DNA from 2 places in the Streptomyces sp. NBC_01298 genome. Region 2 is predicted to be linked to the other one. Evidence: riboswitches for the same ligand, from Rfam matches in the RefSeq annotation. Region 2 holds a riboswitch; the other holds the start of a gene.
What was found. Region 2 has a riboswitch for cobalamin ahead of metE (5-methyltetrahydropteroyltriglutamate--homocysteine S-methyltransferase). Riboswitches for the same ligand answer to the same signal wherever they lie in the genome.

Region 1: linked by a shared signal. The riboswitch ahead of OG730_RS05940 (ribonucleoside triphosphate reductase) and the one ahead of metE (5-methyltetrahydropteroyltriglutamate--homocysteine S-methyltransferase) in region 2 are both predicted to bind cobalamin.

What each region holds. Positions count from the first base shown of each region.
Region 1 covers NZ_CP108414.1:1,294,463-1,299,607, reverse strand. Annotated here, with positions in the region: gene OG730_RS05950 (hypothetical protein) at 1-259, opposite strand, end outside; gene OG730_RS05945 (glycoside hydrolase family 71 protein) at 798-2,432, shown strand; cobalamin riboswitch at 2,513-2,653, shown strand; partial or broken gene OG730_RS05940 (ribonucleoside triphosphate reductase) at 2,693-4,039, shown strand; gene nrdD (anaerobic ribonucleoside-triphosphate reductase) at 4,051-4,470, shown strand; gene OG730_RS05930 (anaerobic ribonucleoside-triphosphate reductase activating protein) at 4,467-5,108, shown strand.
Region 2 covers NZ_CP108414.1:7,749,159-7,754,303, reverse strand. Annotated here, with positions in the region: gene OG730_RS35450 (nucleobase:cation symporter-2 family protein) at 1-889, shown strand, start outside; gene metE (5-methyltetrahydropteroyltriglutamate--homocysteine S-methyltransferase) at 951-3,284, opposite strand; cobalamin riboswitch at 3,459-3,681, opposite strand; gene OG730_RS35440 (DUF1269 domain-containing protein) at 4,008-4,499, shown strand; gene OG730_RS35435 (SulP family inorganic anion transporter) at 4,623-5,145, shown strand, end outside.

The sequences.
Region 1 (5,145 bases), 6.5 Mb from region 2:
GCAGGAACGGCATGCCGGGCAGACTGCCCAGCGCGGCGGTCAGGTCGCGGATCCCGAACCGCCGGTCCATGGACACGACGGCCACTCCGTCGTAGAAATTGGACGAGAGCCGTTGCCCGATCTCCCGCACCAATTGGCTCCGGGGCTCACGGAACCGACCGGTGACGGTCAGCACCTTGCCCCGCCGCACGGCGGTGAATAGACGGGACAGCTCCGCGGAGGTCGCCGGGAAAGTACCGGCTCCTCTGGAATCCCTCATCGACACGATGCCCCCCTGCATGCGTGACCTGCGGCAAGAGGGTTGTTTCAAGCCGCATGAAGACGATTATGCGCCACTTTTCAGGAAAGGCCAGTGGAATTCCCTATTCCGCTGAAAGGACCGTGGCGTCCGATGATCGCCGGAGTTGTACAGGTCACATGGCTTTGTCCACCCCCGTACGAAGAGGCGCGACCCCCGTCGTTCGCGGCCGTTTCCGGCAACGGTTGTCCGGGGGCCCGGAATCCGCTGTACTGCTGCGGTGCGGCCCGATGTCCGGGCGCGGCGCGGGAATGCTCTGGGGAGGGCCAGGATGAGTGCGGACCGGCGTCGGGCAGGGCGGGGCGCGAGACCCGCGTCGCACCGGCGCCGTGCGGGCTTGCGGGGCCGTACGGGCTTGGGCGGCCGTGCGGGCTTGCGCGGCCGTGCGGGCTTCAGGCGCCGTGCGGGCCTCCAGGGCGGTCCGGGCTTCCGCGGCCGCCCGGGCTTCCGCGGCCGCCCGGGCTTCCGCGGTCGCCCGGGCTTCCGCAGCCGAAGACCCGTGCTGAGCCTCTTCCTGACCGCCTTCCTCCTCGTGGGCGTCTGCGCAGCGACGGGCCTCGCCTGGGACACCCGCACGGTCGCCGGAGCGCAGGGCCGTCCGGGAGCGGTCCCGGGCGCCACGCTGCCCGCGGGCCCCGGCGACGGCCCCGCGCCCACGGCCACCGGCCCCGCCGCCACCGGAGGCCCGGCCGCCACCGCCCCGCAGAGCACGCCCGCGCCGTCCCCGGAACCCGAGGACCCGGAGTCCGGTGGCGACGACGGAGTCCGCCCGTCCGGCCCGCTGCCCTTCGACATGCCGCAGCCGGCCGCCCTGCGCTCCGGCGCCGCCGGCAAGAAGCTGGTCTTCGCCCACTACTTCACCCCGTACCCGCTCTCCCTCGACAACGCGAACGCCGACGCCGACTACTACACCCGCAACTACCTGAAGCCGGACGGCGAGAACGGCAAGCACGAGCGCTACGGGGGCCTGCTGCGCGACCGGCCGCTGCCCGTCCCGCCCAAGGCCGGGAACTGGGAGCTCGCCAACCTCCAGCAGGAGGTCCGTACGGCCCGCGCCGCGGGCCTCGACGGATTCACCCTCGACCTGCTCTCCCTGGCCGGGAAGAACCGGGAGCGCTGCGCGCTCCTGATGGAGGCCGCCCGCTCGGTGGACCCGGCCTTCAAGGTCATGCTGATGCCGGACATGACCTCCCTGGGCACCGACGACCCGGCCGTGCTCGCCGACCTCCTCGCGGACCTCGGCAAGGCCCCGGCGGCCCACCGGCTGCCCGACGGCCGGCTGGTCGTCTCGCCGTTCAAGGCCGAGGAGAAGAGCGCCGCCTGGTGGACCCGGGTCATGGACGTCCTGAAGTCCCGGCACGGCATCCGCACCGCCTTCGTTCCGCTCTTTCTCGACTTCGGCGCGCACAGCGGTGAATTCGAGCCCATCAGCTACGGATTCTCCGAGTGGGGCAGCCGCAGTTACGTCGGCCAGGAGAGCTCCACCCGCGACGTCCGGCGCGCCCACGGCGCGGGCAAGATCTGGATGCAGCCCGTATCGGTCCAGGACGCCCGGCCCAACCAGGGCATCTACGACGAGGCCGGCAACACCGCGACCCTGCGCGCCACATGGAACCGCGCCATCGAGGACGGGGCCGACTGGGTCCAGCTCACCACCTGGAACGACTACAGCGAGGGCAGCCAGTTCGCGCCCTCCCTGCACAACGGCCATGCCTACCTGGACCTTTCCTCGTACTACCTCACCCGGTTCAAGACGGGCGGCTGGCCGAAGATCGCCCGCGACACGCTGTACCTGAGCTCGCGCACCCAGTTCGCCGCCGCCGACCCGAGCGGCGGCCAGTCCCTGGTGATGTCGCTGCGGGGCGGCAGCGCCGCGGCCCGGGACACGGTGGAGGTGCTGAGCTTCCTGACCGCGCCCGCGAGCATCCGTACGGCCGTGGGAGCGGCCGGGGACGCGCACGCCGCTCCGGCCGGTGTCCACTGCGAGCTGCTGCCCCTGGGGCCGGGCACGGGCTCGGCGGCCGTGGTGCGCGACGGCAAGGCCGGGGCCCGGGTGGAGCTGCCGTACCGGGTGGACCGCACGGTAGAGGTCCAGGACCTCCAGTACTACGCCGCCACCAGCGGTCGGAGTTGAGCCCGCAGGGCCTGAAGTCCCTTGCTCCGGGACCTTCGTCACCCCATATGTAGTGGTGGTGATCTGCCATCACATCTATATGTAGTGTTGGCTCTGCCGGTTCGGCGGGGCCTCTCCCCGACCGAGGCAACAGGGAACCCGGTGGGAATCCGGGACTGCCCCGCAACGGTGAGTCCGCCACGGCGGACGAGTCCGACCCCTGCCGGCATGGGCTTCGAAGCCCGCCATTCTTCCGTGCCGAGCCTCGTGGGAGGGCTGCCGTGACTGCTGTCGTCGACGCCGTAGAGACCGTGACCGAATACCTGGACCGCCGGGACTGGCGGGTGAACGCCAACGCCAACCAGGGCTATTCGCTCGGCGGCCTCATCCTCAACGCCGCCGGCAAGGTCACGGCGAACTACTGGCTGGAACAGGTCTATCCCGCCGCCGTGGCCCGCGCGCACCGCGAGGGCGGCCTCCACATCCACGACCTGGACATGCTCTCCGGCTACTGCGCCGGCTGGTCCCTGCGCACCCTGCTGACCGAGGGCTTCAACGGGGTCCCCGGACAGATCGACTCCGCCCCGCCCCGGCACCTGTCCTCGGCCGTGGGCCAGATCGTGAACTTCCTCGGCACCCTGCAGAACGAATGGGCGGGAGCCCAGGCCTTCTCCTCCTTCGACACCTGCCTCGCGCCCTACGTCCGCCTCGACTCGATGACGTACGACCAGGTCAGGCAGTGCGTCCAGGAGCTCGTGCACAACCTCAACGTGCCCTCGCGCTGGGGCACCCAGACCCCCTTCACCAACCTCACCTTCGACTGGACCTGCCCCGAGGACCTGCGCGAGCAGGTCCCGGTGGTCGCGGGGGAGGAGACCGGCTTCACCTACGGCGAGCTCCAGGCCGAGATGGACATGATCAACCGGGCGTACATCGAGGTGATGACGGAAGGAGACGCCACCGGGCGGGTGTTCACCTTCCCCATCCCGACCTACAACATCACCCGGGACTTCCCCTGGGAGAGCGAGAACGCCGAGCTGCTCTTCACGATGACCGCCAAGTACGGGCTCCCGTACTTCCAGAACTTCATCAACTCCGAGCTCGAACCGAACATGATCCGCTCCATGTGCTGCCGCCTCCAGCTCGACCTGACCGAGCTCCTCAAGCGCGGCAACGGGCTCTTCGGCAGCGCCGAACAGACCGGTTCGCTCGGCGTGGTCACCCTCAACTGCGCCCGGCTCGGGCACCTTTGCGCGGGCGACGAGGCGGGGCTGCTGGTCGAGGTGGACCGGCTGTGCGAGCTCGCCAAGGACAGCCTCGAACTCAAGCGGATCACCGTCCAGGACCTGATCGACGGGGGCCTCTTCCCCTACACCAAGCGGTACTTGGGCACCCTGCGCAACCACTTCTCCACCATCGGGGTCAACGGGGTCAACGAGATGGTGCGCAACTTCAGCGGCGACGCGTACGACATCACCGCGCCCGAGGGCCACGCCCTCGCCGTCCGCCTCCTGGACCGGGTCCGGGCCCGGATGGTCGACTTCCAGGAGACCACCGGCCACCTCTACAACCTGGAGGCCACCCCCGCCGAGGGGACGACGTACCGCTTCGCGAAGGAGGACCGGGCCCGCTTCCCCGCATCCTCCAGGCCGGCACCGACGCCAACCCGTACTACACCAACTCCTCGCAGCTGCCCGTCGGCTGGACCGACGACCCCTTCGAGGCGCTGGAGCGCCAGGACGAGCTGCAGGGCAAGTGCACGGGCGGCACCGTCCTGCACCTGTACACCCCCGAGCGGATCCCGACGGCCGAGGCCTGCCGCAAACTGGTCCGGCGCGCGCTGGAGACCTTCCGGCTCCCGTACCTGACGGTGACCCCGACCTTCTCCATCTGCGCGGACCACGGCTACCTGGCGGGGGAGCAGCCCCACTGCCCCACCTGCGGGGCGGTGTGCGAGGTCTGGACCCGGGTCATGGGCTACCACCGCCCGGTGTCCTCCTTCAACATCGGCAAGAAGGGCGAACACGCCGAGCGCGTCCACTTCAAGGCGGCCGTGTGAGCCCCGCCGTGCCGGCCGCGTCCGGCGCGCAGCCGGACGAGGTCATCCGCATCGGCGGCTGGTCCCGGCTGTCCACCTGCGACTGGCCCGGCCGGCTGGTCACCACCGTCTTCTGCCAGGGCTGCCCCTGGCGCTGCGGCTACTGCCACAACCCCGGCCTGCTGCCCGCCCGAACCCCCGCCGCCGTCTCCTGGGACGAGGTGCTCGGCCACCTGGCCCGCCGTACGGGGCTGCTCGACGGGATCGTGTTCTCGGGCGGGGAACCGCTCCTCCAGCGCGGCCTGCCCCGGGCCGTCCGGGAGGCCCGTGCGCTCGGCCTGGAGGTCGGGCTCCACACCGGGGGAGCCTTCCCCCGGCGCCTCGCCCGGCTGCTGGACGCGGGCCTGCTGGACTGGGTCGGCTTCGACGTCAAGGCCCCGCCCGGCCGCTACGAACGGGTCACCGGCATCGGCCACGCGGCCGCCTCCGCGGAGCGCGGCCTGCGCCTGCTGCTCGCCTCGGGGGTGCCCCACCAGCTCCGCACCACGGTGGACCCGGCCCTGCTGGACCCGCCCGCCGTGGCCGACCTGGACGCCTGGCTCGCGGAACTGGGCGCGGGCCCCACGCTCCGCCAGACCGCGCGCCCGCCGGCGGCCTGAGGGCCCGGCGGCCGAGGTCCCCCTCCCCGGCCGCGAT
Region 2 (5,145 bases):
CCAGGGCGGCAACCCGCAGGCCCCGGACTACGGAGACGTCGAGCACATCGCCCTCGCCGCGGTGACCCTGCTGATCACCGTGGTGCTCCGCAGGGTCCTGCGCGGATTCCTCAAGCAGATATCCATCCTGCTCGGCCTCGTCGCCGGCACCCTGATCGCCCTGCCCCTGGGCCTCGCCGACTTCAGCGCCGTGGCCGACGCCGACGTGATCGGCTTCCCCACGCCCTTCCACTTCGGCGCCCCGCAGTTCGCCGTCGCCGCGATCGTCTCCATGATGATCGTGATGGTCGTCTCCATGACCGAGAGCACCGCCGACGTCATCGCCCTCGGTCAGATCGTCGACAAGCCCGCGGACGAGAAGACCCTCGCCGCGGCGCTGCGCGCGGACGGCCTGGGCACCGCGCTGAGCCCCCTCTTCAACGGCTTCGCCGCCAGCGCCTTCGCGCAGAACGTCGGCCTGGTCGCCATCACCAAGGTCCGCAGCCGCTACGTCGTGGCCGCGAGCGGCGGCATCCTCATCCTGCTGGGCCTGTGCCCGTTCCTCGCTTCGGTCGTCTCCCTGGTGCCGCAGCCCGTTCTCGGCGGCGTCGGCCTCGCCCTGTTCGGCACCGTGGCCGCCAGCGGCATCCAGACCCTCGCCCAGGCCGGGCTCGAGCGCGGTGACAACGTCCTCATCGTGGCCATCAGCCTCGGCGTCGGCGTGATCCCCATGGCCAGCGAGAGCTTCTACCACGGCTTCCCGGAGAGCATGCGCATCATCCTCGACTCCGGAATCAGCACCGGCTGCGTCGCCGCGGTGCTGCTCAACCTCGCCTTCAACCACATCGGCCGCACCGATGGGGACGACGCCCCGGAAAGGGAGCCCGCTTCCGCCGGGTCCGTGCACTGACGCACCGGCAGGAAGGCGGCGGGCACACGGGAACTCCGCGTGCCCGCCGTCCTGTTGGGGATCAGGCCCTGGGCGGGTTCTCCGAGCGCACCCGGCGGGCCGCCTCGACGAGGTTCTCCAGGGAGGCCCTCGTCTCCGGCCAGCCGCGGGTCTTCAGGCCGCAGTCGGGGTTGGCCCAGAGCCGTTCGGCGGGGATCGCCCCAAGTCCCTTGCGCAGCAGGGCAGCCGCTTCCGAGGCCGAGGGGATGCGCGGGGAGTGGATGTCCCAGACCCCGGGGCCGACCTCGCGCGGGTAGCCCGCGCCGGCGAGCTCGTCGGCGACCCGCATGTGCGAGCGGGCCGCCTCCAGGCTGATGACGTCGGCATCCAGGCTCTCGATGGCCCCGACGATGTCCCCGAACTCCGCGTAGCACATGTGCGTGTGGATCTGGGTGTCCGGCCGGACGCCGCTGGTGGTGAGGCGGAAGGATTCCGTGGCCCACGCCAGGTACTCGGCGTGGTCGGCGGCGCGCAGCGGCAGGGTTTCGCGCAGGGCGGGCTCGTCGACCTGGATGATGGACGTGCCGGCCGCTTCGAGGTCCTCGACCTCGTCGCGCAGGGCGAGTCCGACCTGGCGCGCGGTCTCGCGGAGGGGCTGGTCGTCGCGTACGAAGGACCAGGCGAGCATGGTCACGGGACCGGTGAGCATGCCCTTGACGGGCTTGGCCGTCTGCCGCTGGGCGTACGTGGTCCAGCGGACGGTCATCGGGTCGGGGCGGGAGACGTCCCCGGCGAGGACGGGCGGGCGGACGTAGCGGGTGCCGTACGACTGGACCCAGCCGTGCTGGGTCGCGAGGTAGCCGGTCAGCTGCTCGGCGAAGTACTGGACCATGTCGCCCCGTTCGGGCTCCCCGTGCACGAGCACGTCGAGGCCCGTCTTCTCCTGGAAGGAGACGACCTCGCGGATCTCGGCCCGGATGCGGTCCTCGTAGGCCGCGGTGCCGATGCGTCCGGCGCGCAGGTCGGCGCGGGCGGTGCGCAGTTCGGTGGTCTGCGGGAAGGAGCCGATGGTCGTGGTGGGGAGCAGCGGCAGGCCCAGGTGGGCGCGCTGCGCGGCGGCCCGTTCGGTGTAGGACTGGGCGCGGCGGCCGTCGGCTTCGGTGATCGCCGCGGTGCGGGCGCGGACCGCCGGGTCGTGGGTGATCCGGGAGGCGGCGCGGGAGGCCAGGTCGGCCCGGTTGGCGGCGAGTTCGGCCGCGATCGCCTCGGTGCCGCGGGCGAGGCCCCGGGCCAGGGTGCTGATCTCGGTGGTCTTCTGGCGGGCGAAGGCGAGCCAGCGGTGGATCTGCGGATCGATGTCGCGCTCGGCGTCGGAGTCGAGCGGGACGTGCAGCAGGGAGCAGGAGGCGGCCACGTCGACCCGGTCGGCGAGGCCGAGCAGGGTTCCGAGGGTGGTCAGCGACTCCTGGTAGTCGTTGATCCAGATGTTGCGGCCTCCGACCACGCCCGCGACCAGTCGCTTGCCGGGGATGCCGCCGACCGCGGCGAGGTCCTCGAGGTTGGCGGCGGCCCGGTCGGTGAAGTCGAGGGCGAGGCCCTCCACGGGCGCCTTCGCCAGGACGGGCAGGGCTTCGCCGAGCCGGTCGAAGTAGGAGGCGACGAGCAGCTTGGGGCGCTCGGTGAGGCCGCCGAGCTCGCGGTAGGCGCGGGCCGCCGCGTTCAGTTCGGCCGGGGTGCGGTCCTGGACCAGGGCTGGCTCGTCGAGCTGGACCCATGCGGCGCCCGCGGCGCGCAGTTCCGCGAGGACGCGCGCGTAGACGGGCAGCAGCCGGTCGAGCAGGGCGAGCGGGTCGAAGCCGGGAGCCACTCCGGGTGCGGGCTTGGCGAGGAGGAGGTAGGTCACCGGTCCGACCAGGACCGGGCGGGCGGTGTGGCCGAGGGCCAGGGCCTCCTTCAACTCCGCCACCTGTCGGGCCGGTTCGGCGGTGAACACGGTGTCGGGCCCGAGTTCGGGGACCAGGTAGTGGTAGTTGGTGTCGAACCACTTGGTCATCTCGAGCGGTGCCACGTCCTGCGTGCCGCGGGCCATCGCGAAGTAGCCGTCCAGGGCGTCCGCCGCGACGGCGGCCCGGTGGCGGTCGGGGATCGCGCCGACCATGACCGTGGTGTCCAGGACGTGGTCGTAGTACGAGAAGTCGCCGGTCGGAACCTCGGTGATGCCGGCCTCGGCGAGCTGGGCCCAGTTGGCCCGGCGCAGGTCGCGGGCGGTCTCCCGGAGGACTTCGGCGGTGACGCGGCCCTTCCAGTAGCCCTCGATCGCCTTCTTCAGTTCCCGGTTCCGTCCCTGGCGGGGGTAGCCGTACACGGTGGCCCGTACGGGCTCGGCTGCGGACTCGGCTGCGGACTCGTTGGTCACGGAACTCTCCTTCGCGAGCGTGTCTCCATGAACCCGGTGACGGGTCGCGGACGCGAAGGGTGCCGGAACGGGCGGGGCCGCCGGGGTCGCGTACGGCTGGGTACGCGACGGAGGGGTCCGCCCGAGGTGCACGCCGACCCGCCCACGAGGTCACCGGGAAACCGCGCGCGGTCGATCGCGCACGGGCAACGGGCAGGTCTTCGGACTCGCGGGCGCGCGGACCACCAAGGTCCGCACCTACTGGCCGTCGCTTCCCAGGACCGTTTGCGGTCCCAGTGCGTATGACGGCGGTCGTTCCCACTCACCGCTGCGGGGCAGTCCCGGATTCCCACCGGGTTCCCTCTTACGACGCCTCCCGCCTGGCGGACGGGGGCGAACCAGCTGCGCGGCCCACACTAGATCGACCGACCGGGGAACGAGCGCGACTTCGCACATGCCGGACGGTGAAATGAGACACGGGGAGGGCGTCTCCCGTCGTGACCGGCTACTTCTCCCGCTCGCGGTGCTCGACCCACGTCGTCCGCGGCGACGGCCTCGGCGCCGGCGTGGTCGGCGGCCGGCCGGCGGCTGGGGCGGATCCGTCCCACCGGACAGCCGGGTACGGGCGAATCACTCTGACGACTCGACAGGTGACAGCAAGTCACCTGAGAAGAATTGTGGCGAATTGTCTGATTATGGGTTGTACTGGACGCCGGCAACACCGTCCATGAACTGGAGCGTTACGTGGCATCCACGACTCTCACCGTCTGGAAGTTCCCCACTCCCGAGGGAGCGAAGCAGGCGGAGTCCGCCCTGCTCGCCCTGCAGAAGGAACAGCTCATACAGGTGCACGACGCGGCCGTCGTCACCTGGCACGAAGAGGCCAAGAAGCCGAAGACCCAGCAGCTGAACAGCCTCACGGGAGCGGGCGCGCTCTCCGGCACCTTCTGGGGCATGCTCTTCGGGCTCCTGTTCTTCGTGCCGCTGCTGGGCGCCGCCGTGGGCGCGGCGGCCGGGGCCATCGGCGGATCCCTCTCCGACGTGGGCATCGACGACCAGTTCATCGACGAGGTGAAGTCCGAGGTGAAGCCCGGAACCTCCGCGCTGTTCCTGCTCTCCTCCGACGCCGTGGTCGAGCGGGTCCGCGGCGCCTTCCCGGGCGGACAGGCCCAGCTGATCCGCTCCAACCTCTCCGGCACGCAGGAGCAGCAGCTCCGCGAGGTCTTCGCGGCCTGAGCGGGCACCCATCGAGACACCGCCGCGGCTCGGGACCGGGGGCCCTCCCCCGGTCGCGGGCCGCGGCGGCGCGACCGCCGCCCCGTGCGGGATTATCGCCGAGCTGAGGAAGGGGCCCGAGCGGTGAGCGTTCCGCGGACGGCAGGACCCGAGAACAGGACCGCGGCGGGCCTCGTGGCCCCCTGGCTGCGCCGCTACCGCGCCAGGCTGCTGCGGGGCGACACGCTGGGGGCCCTCACCGCGTGGGCGCTGATCGTGCCCGAGTGCGTGGCCTACGCGCAGATCGCCGGGGTTCCCCCGCAGAACGCCTTCTACGCGGCCCCGGTGGCCCTGCTCGTATACGCCCTGCTGGGCCGCTCCAACTTTCTCCTCATCGGGGCCACTTCGGCCGCGGCCGTGCTGTCGGCCGCCACCGTCTCGACCGTCAGCGCAGCCCCCGGGGACGCCGTGGGGCTGTCGGCCGCCCTGTCGGTGATCGTGGGCGCGGTGCTGCTGGCGGCAGGGCTGGCCCGGCTCGGGTTCCTCACCGCATTCCTCGCCGAACCGGCCCTGGTGGGCTTCCTGTTCGGGATGGCGCTGACCATCGTCGTCCGGCAGGCCGCCAAGCTCGTCGGCGTGTCCGGCGGTGACGGCGACTTCTTCGAGC